DNA from 3 places in the Shewanella halotolerans genome. Region 1 is predicted to be linked to each of the others. Evidence: predicted binding sites of a transcription regulator. Region 1 holds the regulator's gene; each other region holds the start of a gene.
The links. The regulator NrdR, encoded in region 1, represses ribonucleotide reductase genes. The targets are predictions, from matches to a motif close to AAACACNANATNTNGTGTTT.
Positions count from the first base shown of each region.

Region 2: nrdA (class 1a ribonucleoside-diphosphate reductase subunit alpha) is a predicted target of NrdR. The motif match lies at 4,245-4,264, and genes of this name have one in related genera.
Region 3: nrdD (anaerobic ribonucleoside-triphosphate reductase) is a predicted target of NrdR. The motif match lies at 3,361-3,380, and genes of this name have one in related genera.

Region 1 is NZ_CP080417.1:3,240,718-3,247,570, forward strand. Features, by position in the region: gene ribBA (bifunctional 3,4-dihydroxy-2-butanone-4-phosphate synthase/GTP cyclohydrolase II) at 1-214, opposite strand, end outside; gene K0H81_RS14115 (riboflavin synthase) at 297-962, opposite strand; gene ribD (bifunctional diaminohydroxyphosphoribosylaminopyrimidine deaminase/5-amino-6-(5-phosphoribosylamino)uracil reductase RibD) at 969-2,129, opposite strand; gene nrdR (transcriptional regulator NrdR) at 2,168-2,641, opposite strand; gene glyA (serine hydroxymethyltransferase) at 2,766-4,019, opposite strand; gene K0H81_RS14135 (DUF3943 domain-containing protein) at 4,349-5,977, opposite strand; gene ettA (energy-dependent translational throttle protein EttA) at 6,289-6,853, shown strand, end outside.
Region 2 is NZ_CP080417.1:2,337,084-2,343,936, reverse strand. Features, by position in the region: gene yfaE (class I ribonucleotide reductase maintenance protein YfaE) at 286-666, opposite strand; gene nrdB (class Ia ribonucleoside-diphosphate reductase subunit beta) at 635-1,765, opposite strand; gene nrdA (class 1a ribonucleoside-diphosphate reductase subunit alpha) at 1,825-4,113, opposite strand; gene K0H81_RS09995 (HAD family hydrolase) at 4,616-5,299, opposite strand; gene ubiG (bifunctional 2-polyprenyl-6-hydroxyphenol methylase/3-demethylubiquinol 3-O-methyltransferase UbiG) at 5,328-6,116, opposite strand; gene gyrA (DNA topoisomerase (ATP-hydrolyzing) subunit A) at 6,370-6,853, shown strand, end outside.
Region 3 is NZ_CP080417.1:1,707,853-1,714,705, reverse strand. Features, by position in the region: gene K0H81_RS07410 (YibL family ribosome-associated protein) at 102-458, opposite strand; gene nrdG (anaerobic ribonucleoside-triphosphate reductase-activating protein) at 617-1,090, opposite strand; gene nrdD (anaerobic ribonucleoside-triphosphate reductase) at 1,212-3,329, opposite strand; gene K0H81_RS07395 (hypothetical protein) at 3,580-4,317, opposite strand; gene rssA (patatin-like phospholipase RssA) at 4,495-5,442, opposite strand; gene K0H81_RS07385 (DEAD/DEAH box helicase) at 5,695-6,853, shown strand, end outside.

The DNA of each region.
Region 1 (6,853 bases):
GCGGCAGGTTGAGCTGCTCGCAGCGCGCCTTGGTCATGGTCTGACAGATGAGACCACGGCCATAGGTGGCCATGAAGTTGATTGCCTCGGGCGTCACCAGGTTAGCGGCCATGATCAGGTCGCCTTCATTCTCTCTGTCTTCGTCATCCATCAAGATAACCATCTTACCCAGACGGATATCTTCGATAATCGCTTCTATACTGTGTAGTGCCATTGTTAGACCTTGATTTATTAGACCTTAAAATATTCTTATAGTAAGAGTTATTTAATCTGCTATTGGCTGGGATTGCCAGCGTCTATCTTAAAAAGCCGGAGCGAGCTAACAGATCCATGGTGACCTCTGAGCCTTTGGCTGGATTTTCCTCTGCCGCCTGAAAACTCAGTAGGCGCTCCAGGTGCCGGGCGATGAGATCCACCTCGATATTGACCCTGTCGCCCGCCTTAAGATCGATAAGCGTAGTTTCGCTGGCGGTATGAGGCACTATGGTCAGACGAAAACGCTCGCCATCCACCTCGTTTACCGTCAGGCTGACACCATCTATGGTGATAGAGCCTTTGTGGGCGATATAGCGCGCCAGCCCCTTGGGCGGCGTCAGCCAAAATTCGATCGCCTTGCCGCGATACTGTCTGTCATCCACGCTGGCCACACCGTCGACGTGACCGCTCACCATATGACCGCCGAGGCGGGTCGTGGGCGTCACCGCCTTTTCCAGATTGACCTTCTGTCCCACCTGATAATGGGCAAAGCCGGTAAGGGCCACGGTTTCGGCTGAGATATCGGCCACATAGCCATCGGCCATCTGCTCCACCACGGTCAGACACACGCCATTGGTGGCGATACTGTCACCGAATTTGACGTCACTTAAGTCCAGCTTGCCGCTAGCCACCGTCAGGCGAATATCATCGCCGCGACGCTCAATTTTTCTCAGGCTGCCAACAGCCTCGATGATCCCAGTAAACATGACTAACTACTCTTTATCGCTCGGTAAATGATTGTGACTCAATTGAAAGGTGAGGCGTCTGTCGGCCCCGATAGCACGCTCGTCGCAAAGCTTGAGGGCGGGCAGCTGCGCCATCTCAGTATAGTCCGGCAGTGCCAGCAGGTTACGGCCATGGCCGCCTAAGATTTTCGGCGCCTGATAAAGCACCAGCTCGTCCGCCAGCCCTTGCGCCATGAAGGCGCCGGCCAGGGTCGCCCCGGCCTCGACCATCACGCTGTTAAGCTGAGATCCCAGATGTTCCAGCAGCGCCTTTAGCGGCACCTGCCCATTGTCGCTCGGCAGTTGCAACTGACTCACATGTTCGGGCCAGGCGCTCGCCACGGCCTCGGAATAGGGCTGACAGCTCACCAGCAGCACGGGGGATTGTGTCTCAAACAGTTTGGCCTTGGCGCCGAGGCGCGCACGGGAGTCTAGTATCACGCGAAGTGGCTGACGAATATCCGCCTCGGTTAACTGCTCGCCCAGGCTACCTAGCTCCTGATGACGTACATTCAGGCTAGGGTCGTCGGCCAGAACCGTCTCTATGCCGGTCACGACGGCATCGAAACGGGCGCGCATACGCTGCACGTCACGGCGCGCCTCTGGGCCTGTGATCCACTTAGAGACGCCGTTAGCGAGCGCCGTCTTGCCATCCAGGCTCGCAGCCAGCTTGATGCCGACCCAAGGCAGGCCGGTACGCATACGCTTCATGAAGCCTGGGTTGAGGGCGGCGGCCTCTTCCTGGTGAAGGCCAACCTCGACCTGAATGCCGGTATCTTGGAGCATCTTGATGCCACGGCCAGAAACTTGTGGGTTGGGATCGGCTACCGCCACCACCACGCGGGCCACTTGAGCCTTGATCAGCGCCTCGGCGCAGGGCGGTGTTCGCCCATAATGGCTGCAAGGCTCCAGGGTCACATAAGCGGTAGCGCCTTTGGCCTTATCGCCGGCCATGCGCAGGGCATGCACCTCGGCGTGAGGGCCACCGGCGGCGATATGAAAACCTTCACCCACCAGGGTTTCCCCTTGGACTATTACACAGCCGACATTCGGATTGGGACGGGTGGTGTACTGGCCCTTGCGGGCCAACTGGATGGCACGCGCCATCATCTGGGAATCAAATTTGGACCAGGCCATGCTCATCGCCATCTCTTGAGAATAATTGGGGAAGCCCAGATACGCATCGATTACGACTTACCCGATTTGCTCTTATCGTTTTGCAACTTGGCAATCGCCTCGCCGAACTCGGAAACATCTTCGAAGGCGCGGTACACGGAGGCGAAGCGGATATAGGCCACCTTGTCGAGATTCACCAGGTGATCCATCATCAGATTACCTATCATCTTAGAGGTCACTTCACGCTCGCCCGTGGCTCTTAGGGTCGATTTGATCTTGCTGAGCGCCTGCTCTATTTGGTCCATCGACACAGGGCGTTTCTCGACCGCCCTCAGCATGCCGCCGCGCAGCTTGTCTTCGTCGAAGGGTTGGCGGCTACCATCTTGTTTAACCACACGCGGCATCACCAGTTCGGCGCCTTCGAAGGTGGTAAATCTCTCGTGGCAAAGCAGACACTCGCGGCGACGACGAACCTGATGACCATCGGCCACCAGACGAGAATCGATCACTTTAGTGTCGGTTGCGCTGCAAAACGGACAATGCATTGAGCCTCCAGCAAATGCTAATCGGTATCTTGGGGAGCTTTCCCTTGAAATAGATACAAAAATGGCCGCTACCAATGTTAAATCAGTAGCGGCCATCGGAGTTTACCCGATTTACCCCTTAAGGTTAACCGTAAACAGGGAACTTAGCGCACAATTCAAGCACCTGGTTCTTCACGCGTTCGATAGTGGCTTCGTTGTTGATGTCATCTAACACATCACAGATCCAATTGGTCAGCTCAACCGCTTCGGCTTCTTTGAAGCCACGACGTGTGATGGCTGGCGAACCGATACGCAGGCCCGAGGTCACGAATGGTGAACGTGGATCGTTAGGTACAGAGTTCTTGTTTACCGTGATGTTGGCACGGCCCAGCGCCGCATCGGCATCTTTACCTGTGATATCTTTAGCGATCAGATCCAGCAGGAACAGGTGGTTTTCGGTGCCGCCAGAGACTACATCGAAACCGCGCTCAATGAAGGTGTTAGCCATCGCCTTAGCGTTAACCACTACCTGCTGTTGATATTCCTTAAACTCAGGAGACAGTGCTTCCTTGAAGGCCACCGCCTTACCGGCGATAACGTGCATCAAAGGACCACCCTGACCACCTGGGAATACCGCAGAGTTCAGCTTTTTGTACAAGTCTTCATCGTTCGCCGCAGACAGGATGATACCGCCGCGAGGACCGGCTAGGGTCTTGTGAGTAGTAGAAGTCACCACGTGTGCGTGTGGCACTGGGTTAGGATAAACACCGGCGGCGATTAGGCCAGCAACGTGCGCCATGTCGACAAACAGGTAAGCACCAATCTTGTCGGCGATTTCACGCATGCGCGCCCAGTCGACAATACCAGAATAGGCAGAGAAACCACCGATCATCATCTTAGGCTTGTGCTCTACAGCCAGACGCTCCATCTCGTCGTAGTCGATCTTGCCAGACTCGTCGATGCCGTAAGGTACTATGTTGTACAGCTTGCCAGAGAAGTTTACTGGAGAGCCGTGAGTCAGGTGACCGCCGTGAGCCAGGTTCATACCCAGAACGGTATCGCCTGGTTGCAGTAGCGCCATGTAGACTGCGCTGTTAGCCTGTGAGCCGGAGTGAGGCTGAACGTTAGCATAGGTCGCACCGAAAAGTTCCTTGGCGCGTTCGATGGCCAGGTTCTCGACGATGTCGACATGTTCACAACCACCGTAGTAACGCTTGCCAGGATAGCCTTCGGCGTACTTGTTAGTCAGCTGAGAACCTTGAGCCTCCATCACGCGAGGAGAGGTGTAGTTCTCCGAGGCGATTAGCTCGATGTGCTCTTCTTGACGACGAGTCTCTTCCTGGATCGCTTGAAACAGTTGCGGATCAAAGTCAGCGATGTTCATCTCTTTTTTCAGCATTGGTCACTCCAGCTGTGAAAGTCTTATAAGGTAGGGTTGCGCGGTATTCTACAGTGCATTCGATCACAATCCCAGCATTTGCGACATGAAATTAGTTGCGATTCAGGCTGAGAAATGTTCATCAAAATCCGCCTTAGGACAAAAGTGGGGCTAAGGTGGCCTGATTTGCCAAGCCTCCTTTTTTGCAAGGGACAAAATGGCTGGTTTACAGCCTTTTGAACGAAAACACTGTTTTAATTACCCAACAAAAATGACGGCACTGGGCCGTCATTTTGCATTAGCAATCGTAATCAGTAATGGTAATCAGCAACCGTGATCAGTCATGGTACTCAGTAGTAGTAGTATTCGAGTTGCAGCCAGCTGCGCTGCTCACTGTCATCGAGGCGGCTGTAGATCCCCGGATTGTCTATACCATGGATTTCACCGCTGCGGTCGATCCGCTCGTGGTGCAGGCTCAGGGTCAGATCCTTGCTGATGCCATAGCTGAGATAGATCTCATATCTGTCTCTGGCATCGTCGAAGTCCAGATCGCTGTTATTGGGGTTCCACTGGGGGGCGCGCTCGTTCTCTTTGTCGTTGATCGAGCTCCAGCGCTGGGACTTAAGCTTCATACCTAGTAAGAAGTTGCGATAGCTGGCCTCCAGTGACAGGTTAAAGGTATGCCCCCAGGCATAGCCATATTCCCCCTCCCAGAGCACGGACTTGGTGCCCCAGAAATGCCGTCCCTGGGAGAGATAATCTTTGGTGGCGAAAGGCTTTACCATGGCAAAGTCACCAAAGAGATCGCCGCGCAGATCGATACTGATATCTTGATTGGACCAATTGGCTCCCATCGATAAGCCCAGCAGGTTGACCACGGCGTAGAAGTCTTCATCCAGCTCAAGCCCCAGGCTGGTGTATTCCATACCGGTCGACGGACCGACATAGAAACTATGGGACCAATCGCTGGCGAGCCCGCCGCCTTTATGCTTGCGGCCATAGCTTGCCAGAAGTAGTTGCGTGGCCATCTGCCACTCCTCCACGCCTTCCTGAGAGACCGCAGTCTCCATCATCATCTCGACTCGGCTGGGGGTGCCGCTGAGGGTGTTATATTTCCCTTCGCGACTGTCGATGGCCGCCCGCATCCCCAACATCGCCATGGTGCTGCTGACATCCGCCTTGTCTTTACTGGCGTAGCGCACGCCGGTATAGACGGAGAAGCTGTCTTGGGTCTGGCTGCAATCGAACCGGTTGGGACTTGGGTAACCAAACCAGCCCCGCAACGTGCGCGAGGGGTTAAACAGATAACTCAGGCCAGTTGGCAACCAGCCCTCTTTGGCAGCCAACATCTCGGAAAACTGAAACAGGCTCTCCCCCAGCACGGCGCCGCCCCAGGTGGTGACTATCTGATCGTTGATGCTCACCACTTCTTTATACTCGGCAAACACCTCCCAGATGGTGGAGGCGGCAAAGGTGCCCAGGGTCGACTCGTAGTAGTTGAAACCGTGGTTACGAAACGCCTGATAATAGAGGGCGCCGGCGTAGGCGTGCCCCCAGTTCATGCCGATATCGTTATCGTCATACTTCCAGGAGGCCCCCGTGGTCAGCCTGTCGTAGAAAAACTCCGCCGCATTGCCGTCGATCTCATAATCGAAATCATCTTCCATGGCCTGTGAGCCTGTCTTGTACAGCAGCTCGCCAAGCACCAGCACGGTAGAGAGCTCCAGTGTCGCGCCCCACCAATCCTTCTCGCTGGGCGCAAGCGGCAAGTCTATAGTCTCTACCGGCGCAATCTGCGCTGGTTTATCCGCTGGCCGCTGCACTTGAGACGCAGAGGCTAAGGCATACACCAATTGGCCTTGGGCCGGCGCTTTTTGAACAGGCTTGGCCTGTGCTGGCTCGGCACGTGCGGCAAGTGGCAATAACAGGCTGGCACCACCTAACAGGTAGGCGGCAATAACTGGTGATGTGGCTTTCAAGATCAATCCCTTATCTTTATCGTTATTCTTATTCTTGTGTTCTTTCTTCAACGCTTGAGGTCAAAGCTCTTGTTCGATGCTTTTTATCAGAAACTGTGTTCATCCACTCAATTCATGGCGCCTAGCGTTTAGCTATGTCCCCTTGAGCGGCTCAGGATGTTAACAATTTTTACAACATGTCACAAAACAAAAACTTCTCATCATAGAACATGGCGACGAAGCCAGCGAAAAGGGACCGAAAATCCGATTTAAGTTCTAAGGCGATTACAGTAGAATTGCCCCCATTGTTTCGTCAGTGAGTAAACTTTTTTATGGCTCAGTTTGTATACAGCATGCTACGCGTGGGCAAGATAGTCCCGCCGAAGAAGCAGATCCTCAAAGATATTTCCCTAAGCTTTTTCCCCGGCGCCAAGATTGGTGTCTTAGGTCTTAACGGTTCGGGTAAATCCACCCTGCTGCGCATCATGGCCGGTATCGATACCGAGATCGAGGGTGAAGCGCGTCCGATGCAAGATCTTAAGATAGGTTACCTGCCCCAGGAGCCTAAGCTAGATCCCCAGCAGACAGTGCGCGAAGCGATCGAAGAGGCGGTAAGCGAGGCCAAGAACGCCCTGACCCGTCTCGATGAGGTTTACGCCCTGTACGCCGAGCCAGATGCCGACTTCGACGCCCTGGCCAAGGAGCAGGGTGAGCTGGAAGCCATCATCCAGGCCCAGGATGCCCACAACCTGGACAACATTCTCGAGCGCGCCGCCAACGCCCTGCGTCTGCCGGACTGGGACGAGAAGATTGAGGTACTGTCAGGGGGTGAGCGTCGCCGTGTGGCCATCTGTCGCCTGCTGCTGGAAAAGCCAGACATGTTGCTGCTGGACGAAC
Region 2 (6,853 bases), 900 kb from region 1:
CAGATTATCTCGCGGATCTGTTCTACCCATCTGCGCTTTTGCCACTGTCCTTTGCATCACTTATCGTATCTGTTTAATAGAACGTTCTAGTGAAACGGCAAAGGATTGCCAGAATGTAATCAGAGTTTTACCAGGGATTTTGCTTGGAGATAGCTTGGAGTTTGCTTGGAACTAGCTTGGAGATTGACTGTTTTCGCCAAGGGTAAGTTTAGGCCATGTTTGAGGCGAGATTTGGTTAAGCCTAGTCAGACTTAGATTCAGGTCAGACTTAGTTTCAGTCGCGCGCTATTCGGCGGTGCAGGCAAAGGGCTCTGGTGTGTGAGTCGTGACCACCTCTGCGCCTTGGGCAGAAAGTGCCAGGTCGAGATCGCCGTCGGGATGACAACAGCAGGGCAGACACTCATCTGCCTCCAGTTCGACCAGCGGCTCTGTGTGGTAGACCACGCTACCGCGATTAATCTTCGTCTTGCAGGCACCACAAAAGCCGTTGCGACACTCAGAGAAGATACGTACCTTCTTCTGCTCGAGTGCCGCCAACAGGCTCTGGTGGTTACTGGTATAGAGGAGTACAGGCTGTCCATGAAGGCTCACGATCGGAGCCTTCTTAAAGACGGCCTGACTAAAGACCATCTTGTTAGAGATCAAAGTCGGCAAACTCACTCTCATCCACAGACGCGTCAATTTGACCAACCAGGTAAGAAGACACCTCAACTTCCTGCGGCGCAACCTGTACCGAGTCACTCTCCAGCCAGTTCTTCATCCACGGCAGCGGGTTACTCTGGTCGGCATATGGGCTTGCCAGGTTGACCGACTTCATACGCTCGTTGGTGATGTACTCGACATACTGGCAGAGGATCTGCTCGTTTAGGCCGATCATAGAGCCGTCTTTGAACAGGTACTTGGCCCACTCTTTCTCTTGCTCTGCCGCTTTAACGAAGATGTCGATCGCCGTCTGTTCGCACTCTTTGGCGATCTCGGCCATTTCTGGGTCGTCCTTGCCACCTTGCATCAGCTTAAGAATATGCTGGGTGCTGTTAAGGTGCAGGGCTTCATCACGGGCGATGAGGCGGATGATCTTGGCGTTACCTTCCATCAGCTTGCGCTCGGCGAACGCAAATGAGCAGGCGAAGCTGACGTAGAAACGAATCGCCTCGAGCACGTTAACCGACATCATACACAGGTAGAGGGCTTTCTTGATCGCGCGGGTGGTGACCTCAACAGTCTTGCCGTTGATCTCATGGGTGCCTTCACCCATGAGGTGATAGATCTGGCTCAGCTCGATCAGATTATCGTAGTAATCGGCGATATCGCTGGCGCGCTTGAGGATCTCTTCGTTCTGTACGATATCGTCAAATACGACCGAAGGATCGTTAACGATATTACGAATGATGTGGGTGTAAGAGCGTGAGTGAATCGTCTCTGAGAAAGACCAGGTCTCGATCCAGGTCTCAAGTTCCGGCAGCGACACCAGCGGCAGGAAGGCGACGTTTGGCGAGCGGCCTTGAATTGAGTCCAGTAGGGTCTGGTACTTGAGGTTAGAGATGAAGATATGCTTCTCGTGGTCCGGCAGCGCCGCGTAATCGATCTTGTCTTTGCTGACGTCGACTTCTTCTGGACGCCAGAAGAAGGAGAGTTGCTTCTCGATTAGTTTCTCGAACACTTCATATTTTTGAACATCGTAACGGGCAACGTTAACCGATTGACCGAGGAACATAGGTTCCAGCAGGGCATTGTTAGGTGTTTGACAAAATGTTGAATAGGCCATTTTTCTATCTTCCGATAAAGGGGGCAAAGCCCCCTGATAAAAGGTTAAAACACGTAGAGTTAGATCTTACATGCGCCGCCTGCGCAGCTATCGTCTTCTTTCTCAATGGAGGTGATATCGTCATATTTGTCTGACGCACCGTCACGCGTGTTGTGATAGTAAAGTGTCTTCACACCGTATTTATATGCGGTCAACAGGTCCTTCAGCAGCACCTGCATAGGTACCTTGGCACCTGGGAAGCGGCTTGGGTCATAGTTGGTGTTGGCCGAGATAGATTGGTCAACAAACTTCTGCATCAAACCGACCAGCTGCAGGTAACCTTCGTTGCCTGGCATCTGCCACAGCAGCTCATAGCTGTACTGGTACTTCTCAAAATCAGGGACTACCTGCTTAAGCTGACCATCCTTACTGGCCTTAACGCTGATCAGGCCACGTGGCGGCTCGATACCGTTAGTCGCGTTAGAGATCTGCGATGAGGTCTCAGATGGCATAAGAGCAGACAGGGTCGAGTTACGCAGGCCGTGAGTCTTGATCTCTTCACGCAGGGTTTCCCAATCCATGTGTAGTGGCTCGTCACAGATCTTATCGAGGTCACGCTTGTAGGTATCGATTGGCAGGATACCCTTGGCGTAATTGGTCTCGTGGAAGGCAGGGCAAGCGCCTTGCTCTTTCGCCAGATTCATCGAGGCCTTCAGCAGATAGTACTGGATCGCTTCGAAGGTCTTGTGAGTGATGCCGTTGGCGCTGCCGTCTGAATAACGCACGCCTTCTTTAGCCAGGTAGTTGGCAAAGTTGATCACGCCTATACCCAGGGTACGACGGTTCATCGAGCCCTTATGTGCCGAGATGATAGGGTAGTCTTGGTAGTCGAGTAGGCTATCGAGCGCGCGCACGGCCAAATCTGCCAGGCTTTCCAGCTCATCAAGCTTCTTGATGGCGCCCAGGTTCAACGCAGATAGGGTACACAGGGCGATCTCGCCATCTGGATCGTCGATGTTGTTCAGCGGCTTGGTCGGCAATGCGATCTCAAGACACAGGTTCGACTGACGTACCGGGGCAACCTTAGCATCGAACGGGCTGTGGGTATTACAGTGATCGACGTTCTGGATATAGATACGACCGGTAGAGGCGCGCTCCTGCATCATCAAGGAGAAGAGTTCTACCGCCTTGATCTGCTTCTTACGTATGCTCTCATCCTGCTCATACTTCACATACAGACGCTCGAACTCTGCCTGATCTTCGAAGAAGGCATCGTACAGCCCTGGGACGTCTGATGGACTGAATAGCGTGATCATGCCACCCTGGATAAGACGTTGGTACATCAGCTTGTTCAGCTGAACGCCGTAGTCCAGGTGACGGATACGGTTATCTTCGACGCCGCGGTTGTTCTTAAGTACCAGCAGAGACTCAACTTCCAGGTGCCACATAGGGTAGAAGAGGGTCGCCGCACCGCCGCGAACGCCACCTTGTGAGCAAGATTTCACCGCCGTCTGGAAATACTTATAGAAAGGCAGACAACCTGTGTGGAATGCCTCGCCGCCACGAATTGGGCTACCCAGCGCGCGAATACGACCTGCGTTGACCCCTATGCCGGCACGTTGCGACACATACTTCACGATAGAAGAGGCGGTTGCATTGATTGAGTCTAAGCTGTCGCCACACTCGATCAGCACGCAAGAGCTGAACTGGCGTGTTGGTGTACGCACACCTGACATGATAGGTGTCGGTAGCGAGATCTTAAAGGTCGAGGTCGCGTCATAGAAATCTTTAACGTACTGAAGACGCGTCTCTCTCGGGTAGTTGGCGAACAGACAAGCCGCTACCAGAATATAGAGGAACTGCGCACTCTCGTAGACTTCGTGAGTCACACGGTTTTGAACCAGGTACTTACCTTCCAACTGCTTAACCGCGGCATAAGAGAAGTTCATGTCGCGCCAGTGGTCGATATAGCTGTCGAGTGTATCTAACTCCTCGCGGCTATAGTCGTTCAGAATGTGCGTGTCATATTTACCCAGCTCAACCAACTTCACCACATGGTCGTATAGCGAAGGCGGCTCAAACTGACCGAAGGCTTTCTTACGCAGGTGGAAGATGGCCAGACGTGCAGAGAGGAATTGATAGTCTGGTGACTCTGGCGAGATAAGGTCGGCAGCGGCCTTAATTATGGTTTCGTGGATCGCTTCAGTTGGAATTCCATCATAAAACTGAAGGTGTGAACGTAATTCGACTTCCGATACTGAGACGTTATTCAGTCCTTTGGCCGCCCAAGTGATCACTCGGTGGATCTTATCGAGATCGATGGTTTCACGTTCGCCACTGCGCTTCGTGACTTGCATATTGCTGTTCATTGAAGATAAGCCTTGAATTAAATATCGCTGGGAGGGAAAACTCCACCCTACGTTTCCATGTAAAAACAATCGAAGATGTTAAAAAAAGTACCTGAGCACTACTGCAGTTCTAGTGGCTTCGACCGCCGCCCATACACAAGATATGGTGTTTTTTCTTTTATAGGATACAAGATAGTGAGGTTGGTGGGATATTGCAAGCGGGTTTTTAGGGGACAAGTTGTGGATATCTTGGGGGTAAACCAAAGGGTTAGTAATGGCTTACCTTTAACCCTTGTTTTCAATTACGATAGCACCGGCGGGTCAAGTTTTAGGCGACTGCTTCTCCCTATCATGAAAGCTAAAATATTGGCCAGATCCTGAGGATCTTTTGGCGCCGAAAAAGGATCGCGATCTCAGCCTGGACGACTTTTTACTGACGTGTCACACGCCCTAGCACCAGAGCGCGTGACGCATCTCATTTAATCGTGACTTAACCGCTACTTATGCACGATTTAACTGCGACTTAGCCCTGTCTTAGGAGTTCAAGCACGGATACCGGGGTGTCGAAGCCAAAGTCGTGGGGCCAGAGGTGCGCCTGATCATTGTTTCCAATATAACCCCAATGGGCAATGCCCCCCAGCATGTCGCTATTGCGGGCCGCTTCGAGGTCGCGCTTAGCATCACCTAGGTAGAGAATTCCCTGGCAGCTGACGCCAATTTGCGACGCTGCCAAACGCATAGGCGCCGGATGGGGTTTACTCTGGGTGGTGGAGTCGCCGCTGATGATGGCTGGCATCTTGTTGGCTAAGGCAAGCCTGTGCAGCAAAGGCCGCGCAAAGCGCGCCGCCTTATTGGTGACGACCCCAAAGGGAATGCGTTGCTCGCTAAGGTGCTCGAGCAGGGCACTCATGCCATCGAAAAGCTTGGCCTCTTGGCCGTTAACATTATGGTAGTGCTCAAGCAGCGCCTGCTGGATGGCCGCTTTTTCCTCATCATTAAGATGAGGCTGGGCGGCGTTAACTAACGCCAGGCTGCCATGGGAAGCGGCAAAGCGAATATCTTCCAGTCGTTGGCTCGGCAGCCCAAAGTCTTTTAGCGCCAAGTTAAGCGCCAGCACGAGATCTGGCGCCGTATCCACTAGGGTGCCATCGAGATCAAACAGCACACCTTTTATTGGTCTAGTGGCAGTTCGCTTACCATCAATCATTTCAGCGATAGCACCTGGCACAATTTGATCAGTCATCCTGCTTAACCGTGGCGATCATATAGTTGACATCTAGCGACTTGGTGTAGCGGAAAATTTCCGTCAGCGGATTGTAGGTGATGCCGGTCGCATCGACGCACTCAAGATCTACCGCATCCGCCATGCCAATAAGTTCGGCAGGTTTGATGTACTTCTTATGATCGTGTGTGCCTACTGGTAGCATCTTAAGCAGGTACTCGGCGCCAATCACTGTCTCTACATAGGCTCTGATGTTGCGGTTGATGGTCGAGAAGAACACATAGCCGCCAGGCTTAACCATGTCGCTACAGGCCTTGATAACAGAGGCAGGGTCGGGCACATGCTCGAGCATCTCCATACAGGTGACCACATCATACTGGCCCTGATGACTATCTCTGTGATGCTCCGCCGTGTCCTGGATATAGTTTATCTCGACACCCATCTCTAAGGCGTGAAGTTTCGCGACATCGAGGGGCTCGGCGCCCATGTCTAAACCATCTACCTTGGCGCCAAGACGTGCCATGCTCTCAGAGAGAATACCGCCGCCACAGCCGACATCCAGCACACGCTTACCAAACAGGCCTTCGACGGCTTGATCGATATAGTTGAGTCTCAGGGGATTGAGCTTATGGATGGGTTTAAATTCTCCTTCGGGATCCCACCAAGTGGCAGCCATCTTCTCAAACTTAGCGATTTCTTGTGGATCGACATTGGCATTATTAGTCTCAGAAAAATTTGTCTCAGATAGGTTAGACACGGAGAGTCCTCTGAAGGGAATAAATGATGTAGCTATTATACCCATCGCCTTAGATAAACAAAGGAGAACCCGGCGAAAATGTCTGCTTAGTCATCAGATTGCTGCTAAAGCGTTCATCTTGCCTGAAACTGGCCCGGGTTTTCGGTCGTAAACAGATATTTGGCGTGAAATTTCAATAGGGTCTAGCACCTTTAAATATCTGTGTTAGAATGCCAAATCACGTTTTCAGGCTTGGTAAAATATTGCCTGGTTTTTAAGCAGTATTTTGTCGGCTAAATTTCAAGGGATCGAGCAGTTTATGACTGATCTGGCTTCATCTATAACACCAATTAATATTGAAGACGAATTAAAGAATTCATATTTGGATTACGCCATGAGCGTGATCGTGGGCCGTGCGTTACCCGATGTACGTGACGGTCTAAAGCCGGTTCATCGCCGCGTATTATTCGCGATGAACGAGTTGAAGAACGATTGGAACAAACCTTATAAGAAGTCGGCGCGTGTCGTCGGTGACGTTATCGGTAAATATCACCCGCACGGTGACTCAGCGGTTTACGACACCATCGTTCGTATGGCGCAGCCATTCTCTATGCGCTACACCTTGGTCGATGGTCAGGGTAACTTTGGTTCGGTCGATGGTGACGCGGCAGCGGCCATGCGTTATACCGAAATTCGTATGGACAAGCTGGCGCATCAACTGCTGGCTGACCTAGAGAAAGAAACCGTCGACTACGTACCTAACTATGATGGTACAGAGCAGATCCCGGCGGTACTGCCAACCC
Region 3 (6,853 bases), 1.5 Mb from region 1:
CGGTTATTGCTTCACCGCAACCGCTTTGGCTTATAAGGATACGCCCTAAGTGGCGGCAAGGCTATGAAGTCGCTCACGCCGCCATCAAAATCCTCTATGGCCTAGAAAGCCTTAGGCGCGTATCCAGTCACCTGAGTCAGTCCCATCTGACGTCCAAGGGCCGTCATGGGATGCACAACGATCAAGCCCTTCACCGAACGCTTGAGCTTACCCATATCGGCCTGCTCGGCCTTGGTCAGCGCACGGCTAAAGGCAAGTTCGCTCACCTCTGTGCCGCGCTTGTTCAACTGACGGCTCTGCTGCTGTTTAACATGGGTAATTTGCTTAGTTACCGCATTGATCTCTTGCTTAAATTGCAAAATCACCGCCTGATCGCCACGCTTCTCCGCCGCATCTAATTTACGACGATACTTGTCGAGACGATCGTTTAACTGCTGTAACTCTTGCTTTAAATTCATTAACTTGCCTTAAAAATCTCGCGAATATACAAATGCCACTCAGATAAAAATAGGCAGCATTTGCCAGTTTGGCGAACATTATACCACTAATGAGGAAGGTACGAACAAGTCATCCGGCATCGGCAGCATCCTAGCCACAGCAGTATCTGCTGCTAAATTCAGCGTTTTTCGGTGAGATAGTGAATAACCTGATTACTGCTGCCGCGAAACACCAGACTGGGATCGGCGAGCGACAGCTCAAACTTGCCATCCACCAGCACGTCCACATGGGCGATAACCGCTTGTTGGGCCGGGCTGAGTTCATCGAGTCTATAGCCGGTCCACAGCCAGATATCCTTGCCCCGGCACTCCTGCTTTACTCGTTTCACCAGAGTCAGAATGACATCGAGATTGCCCGGATGCAGCGGGTCGCCGCCAGAGAGCGACAGGCCGCGGCGTACAATGCGGGTATCATTGAGATCCTTAATCACCTGCTCGAGCATAGCCTCGTCGAACAGATGGCCCGAGTCAGGATTCCAGGTCGACTGGTTGTAGCAGCCCCGGCACTGATGCTCGCAGCCCGAGACAAACAGGGTCGCCCTGGTGCCGGATCCATTGACCACGTCGATGGGAAAATATTGATGATAGTTCATGTGCCCCTCATACAAAGATAGCAAGTGCCCCGGGGCGCCTTGCTATCTTCATCTTTTCTTTCACTCTCAATATTCACTTTACGCCAGCAGCAAAAACCTTGGTGCTGCTACCCTCATCTCATTAGAGATGCTTCACCCGGCGTTTAACTTCTTCCTGCTTACCATAGTTGAAAGGTCTGGCATCCGGGCTACCCAGGTAGCCACACACCCTGCGGGTTACAGACACTCGGCTCGGCTCATGGTTGCCACACTTAGGACAGGTAAAACCCTTACTGGTACAGCTAAACTCGCCGGTGAAGCCACAGTCGTAGCACTCATCAATCGGGGTGTTGGTACCATAGTAAGGCACCCGGCTGTAACTATAATCCCACACATCTTCCAGCGCCTCGATATTGTGCTGCATGTTAGGGTATTCGCCGTAGCAGATGAAGCCGCCACTGGTGAGTGCCGGATAGGGCTGCTCGAAATCCAACTTATCGTACGGATTCACCTTCTTCTCCACATCCAGGTGGAAGCTGTTGGTGTAGTAGCCGCGATCCGTTACGCCGTCGATCACCCCAAAGGCCTCGGTATCCAGCTTGCAGAAGCGGCTACACAGGTTCTCGCTCGGCGTGCTGTAGAGGCTGAAGCCATAGCCCGACTCCTCGCGCCAACGCACGGTGGCCGCCTTGAGGTGTTCGATAATGGCAAGCGCCTTGCCGCGTAGAGCCTCGCTGTCATACACATGGGTCTCGCTGCCATAGAGGGCATTGATGGTCTCATGCAGGCCGATGTAACCCAAGGAGATAGAAGCGCGGCCATTCTTAAAGATGCCGCTGATCTCATCATCCGCACGCAGACGCACGCCACAGGCGCCTTCCATATAAAGAATTGGCGCTACCCTCGCCTTCACGCCGTGTAGACGCTCGATGCGAGTGTCCAGGGCGCGGCGGGCCACCGCCAGACGCTCATCCAGCAGCTGATAGAACCGCGTCTCGTCGCCCTTAGCCTCGATGGCGATTCGCGGCAGGTTCAGGCTGACCACGCCAAGGTTGTTACGCCCTTCGTGCACCAGCTCGCCCTCCTCCTCGTAGGTACCTAGGAAGCTGCGACACCCCATAGGCGTCTTAAAGGAGCCGGTGACCTTTTCGACCTGTTCATAGTTGAGGATATCCGGGTACATGCGCATCGACGCACACTTGAGCGCCATCTGCTTGATATCATAGTTGCAGTCGCCCGCCTTGTGGTTGATGCCGTCGCGAATGGCGAAGACCAGCTTAGGGAAGACCGCCGTCTTACGGTTCTTACCCAGGCCCGTCATGCGCACCTTCATCATGGAAGACTGGATGAGGCGCGACTCCCAGGAGGTGCCCAGGCCGAAGCCGAAGGTGACAAAAGGTGTCTGGCCGTTGGCCGTGTGCAGGGTGTTGACCTCATACTCCAGCGACTGGAAGGCGTCGTGGCACTCTTTCTCCGTCTGCGCCGTGGCAAAAGCCTTGGCATCTGTGATCCCCCAGGTCAGCGCGACCTGATAGTGCTTGTCATAGCTCTTGGCGACGAAAGGCGCGAGCACCTCGTCGATACGGTTGATGGTGGTACCGCCATAGATATGGCTGGCCACCTGAGCGATGATCTGCGCAGTTACCGCAGTCGCAGTCGAGATTGACTTAGGAGTCTCGATCTCGGCGTTACCCATCTTGAAACCATGGGTCAACATGCCGGCCAGATCGATCAGCATACAGTTAAACATGGGGAAGAAAGGCGCATAGTCGAGATCGTGATAATGGATCTCACCCGACTCATGGGCCGCCACCACATCCTTAGGCAGAATATGGCGTGTGGCATAGTGTTTGGCCACAATGCCCGCCAGTAGATCACGCTGGGTGGGGATCACCTTGGAATCTTTGTTGGCGTTCTCATTCAGCAGCGCCGCATTGCTCTGCTCGACCAAGCCACGGATCTCGCGGTTGAGACGGCTGCTCAACTCACGATGGATATCCCTGTCATGGCGATACTCGATATAGACCCTGGCGAGTTGCTTATAGGGGCCTTCCATCAACTGATTTTCTACCGCATCTTGCAGGTCGTGAATATCCACCTGCTCGAGCTCGGCCACCGACTGGCGTACTTGTAAGGCCACCTCGGTGGCATAGGCAACATCATCAATACCTGCCGAACTTGCTGCAGCAACCACTGCATCTCGAATCCTTGTTTCGTCAAAAGGCGTGCGGTAACCATCCCGCTTAATAACCACTGGCATTGTTCAATATCTCCTCAAGTAACGGCCAAATTAACACCATATATAGTGTTAATATAGACGATGAACACAATATGTAGCGCATTAAGCTACAAGTTAGGCTCAAGTACCTTGATCCAGATCATTAATTTGCGGATGGAATTTTGTGACACAAGATTACTGCCAACTGGGCCACTTATCGTTAAAACTTGCCTTGACCCAGTCGGCAAAGGGAGCTAGATGCGGGATAAAAATGGGACAAACTGTGAATAAATTACGTAATTCGTTTAGATAGTGCCAGATAACGCTGTAATTGCCCGGAAGCCTGTTGCGAACTTCCCGACGCGGCCGCCAATTGCATGGTAGATTTAAGCCCCTGCCACATAGACTTATCACTTGGCGTCAGCCCCTGATCGCCCTGTACGAACACAGACAACTGTGCCGATACCCGCGCCGCCTTCTGGTTCAGTCCCTGAGTGTCGAGGCTGTCCATCTGCTTGAGCACAGATTCGGCGTCATCGAGCATGGCGATCATCACGCTATCGGGCTTACTCTCCTTGAGCTGCTCGCGCTGGCTGGCGATAAAGTCGAGCAGCGACGGCTGCGAGCCTTCGCTCCTTGGGATCTCAAAGCCCGCCTGGCTCAGGCGATTAAGCTGATTTTCCGACAAGATGCCGTCCTGATGCAGACGCTGAATTAACTTGGGAATATCGCCTATGCCAAATTGCCCCTTGGAAAAGAAGTCTTTGGCCATCGCCTCTATCTTCTGCGCCCGCTCCGCCCTTGGCGAGAGAAATACCGCCTCCTGGGGGATATCTGGGCCTGTCGTTTTCGTCTTGGAGGCTTGATTTGACAGGGTCACCTTGTCGCTGGCCGATGAGCCGTCGACATCACGTGTGTCCTGACCCTGTGTATCAGGGGCATGTGCTTCTTGGCCGTGTGTTTCTAGGCCATAGCTGTTGGCGATCAGATTGGCTTGTGAACCATTAATGGCCTGGCTAATTGAATTCATTGTCAATTTTCCGACTACTGCAGAGAAATATCCCTGCAAGCAGCAAAAACCAGGCCAAAGACCTAGCCAGAGCTCCTAAAGAGACAAGCCTTAGGGAATGTTAGCTGCTTATTTAAACAACTCCTGTTTATAAGGACTGACGCCTAAGAGCTATTACTTAAACTAATACTTAGGCTATTAATGACGCTCCAGCTCATCGATACGGGCGCGGATGATATGAGCCACCTGCTTGACCGCCTCTTGCCCCGCCTCGATCGCCTCGCCCGCGCGGTGGAACTCCATGGTACCAATCTCCATCACATTAGGGGTGATCAGGATATCCGGCGGATCTCCCATCAGGCGCACCCGCTTATGGCGCTGCTCCAGGATATCCATCGACTGGGACATCACAGCCAACATGCCTGGCTCACTGCGATTACCGAGGGAAAACTTGTCGGTCAAGCCGCTGACATAATCCCGTCCCCGGGCCAGGAGATCCATGAAGCCGCTCTCTAGCTCCTTCTCGGCTTTCACCTGCTCAGCCTGACTGGCCTTCACATCGGAAGAGATAGCCACTGGCAGCTGCTGTTGGCGGGTCTTCCTGTGGGCGTTAAGATCCACGGCAATCACTAGGTCGACGCCCATTGCCCGGCTCACCGACACGGGCACAGGGTTAACCACGGCGCCATCCACCAGCCAGCGCTCGCCAATGCGTGCCGGCGGCAAGATCCCCGGCATAGAGCAGGAGGCACGCACCGCATGACGCAGGCTACCCTGCTTGAACCAGATCTCCTGGCCGGTATAGAGATCGGTCGCCACCGCCGCAAAGGGCATCTGCATCTGCTCGATATCCAGGTTGCCGATATGCTGCTGCATAACGTCAAACACCTTCTCGCCGCCAATCAGTCCCCCCTTGCGCCAGCTCAGATCCATCAGCCCCAACACATCCCAGCTGGAAAAGCTGGTCACCCAGGCCTGCAGATCGTTAAGGTTATCTTGCGCATAGGCGGCGCCCACCACGGCGCCGATAGAGCAGCCGGCCACCTTGTTAGGGAAGACTCCCATGTTCGCCAGCTCGTTTAGCACCCCTATGTGGGCCCATCCTTTCGCCGCACCACTGCCCAGTGCAATGCCGATATTCGCCATCTTCTTTGTTTCTCTCCCGAGGACGCGAGCCACTTGAGCTAGTCACTTAAATAAATAGCTTGAGAAAGTCGCGTCTTATTGTCTTTAGTTTTCATCATAAGCCAATCTAGGCACTGGCACAGCCCATAGCGGTAAAAATTAATCTAAGCGCTGCGCCTTAGCATTGACTGGCGACGAGCCAGCGCGCAAGTCATGGCTGAATCGCTCACGGCGATGTATAATGCGCCCCTATCTATATTTCGGAGCACAGCATTGCAATTTTCAGATTTTTCACTCGATAAACGTCTACTGACCAGCCTTGAACACATGGGCATCGACACGCCGACCGAGATCCAAACGCAATCGATACCCGTAGGCTTATCGGGAAGAGATCTTATGGCATCGTCTAAGACGGGCTCGGGCAAGACCCTGGCCTTCCTGTTGCCAGCAATGCAGCGTGTCATCGCCACCAAGGCGCTAAGCAAGCGCGATCCCAGGGTGTTGATCCTGCTACCGACCCGAGAGCTGGCCACCCAGGTCTACAGTCAACTGCGCCTACTGGTCGCCAACACCCAATACAAGGCGATCAAGATCCTCGGCGGTGAAAACTTTAACGATCAGGCCAAGGCCCTGGCCAGAGACCCCCACTTCGTGGTGGCGACACCGGGCCGTCTGGCGGATCACTTAGCTCAGCGTCACCTGTACCTCAACGGACTCGAGCTGCTTATCCTGGATGAGGCCGACCGCATGCTGGACCTGGGCTTCGCCGAGCAGCTTAGAGCCATCAACCAGGCCGCCGATCACAAGCGTCGCCAGACCCTGATGTTCTCGGCAACCTTAGATCACGGTCAGATCAACGAGATTGCCGCCGAGCTGCTCAAGGAGCCGGAGCATGTGGCTATAGGCGCCTCCCATGTGGAGAACCAGGATATCGCCCAGAAGATCTACCTGTGCGACAACCTGAGCCACAAGGAGCAGCTGCTCACCCGTCTGCTACAGCTTGAGCCCCACAAGCAGGTGATCATCTTCACCGCGACCCGTGGCGATACCGACCGCCTGGCCGGCGTGCTGGCCGAACAGGGCTTTAGCACCAGCTCCCTCAGCGGCGAGCTGAAACAGGCGGCGCGCAACCAGATTATGGACCAGTTCAGCCGCGGTCAGCAGCAGATATTGGTCACCACAGACGTGGCCTCCCGCGGCTTGGATCTGCTTAACGTATCCTTGGTGATCAACTTCGACATGCCAAAGTTTGCCGAAGAGTATATTCACCGTATCGGTCGTACCGGCCGCGCCGGCGCCAAGGGCGATGCCATCTCCCTGGTAGGTCCGAAAGACTGGGTCAACTTCAAGCAGGTACAAAACTTCCTGCGTAAAAGCTTCGAGTTCAGCGAGCTGGAGGAGTTGGCGCCTAAGTTTAAGGGGTTAAAAGACA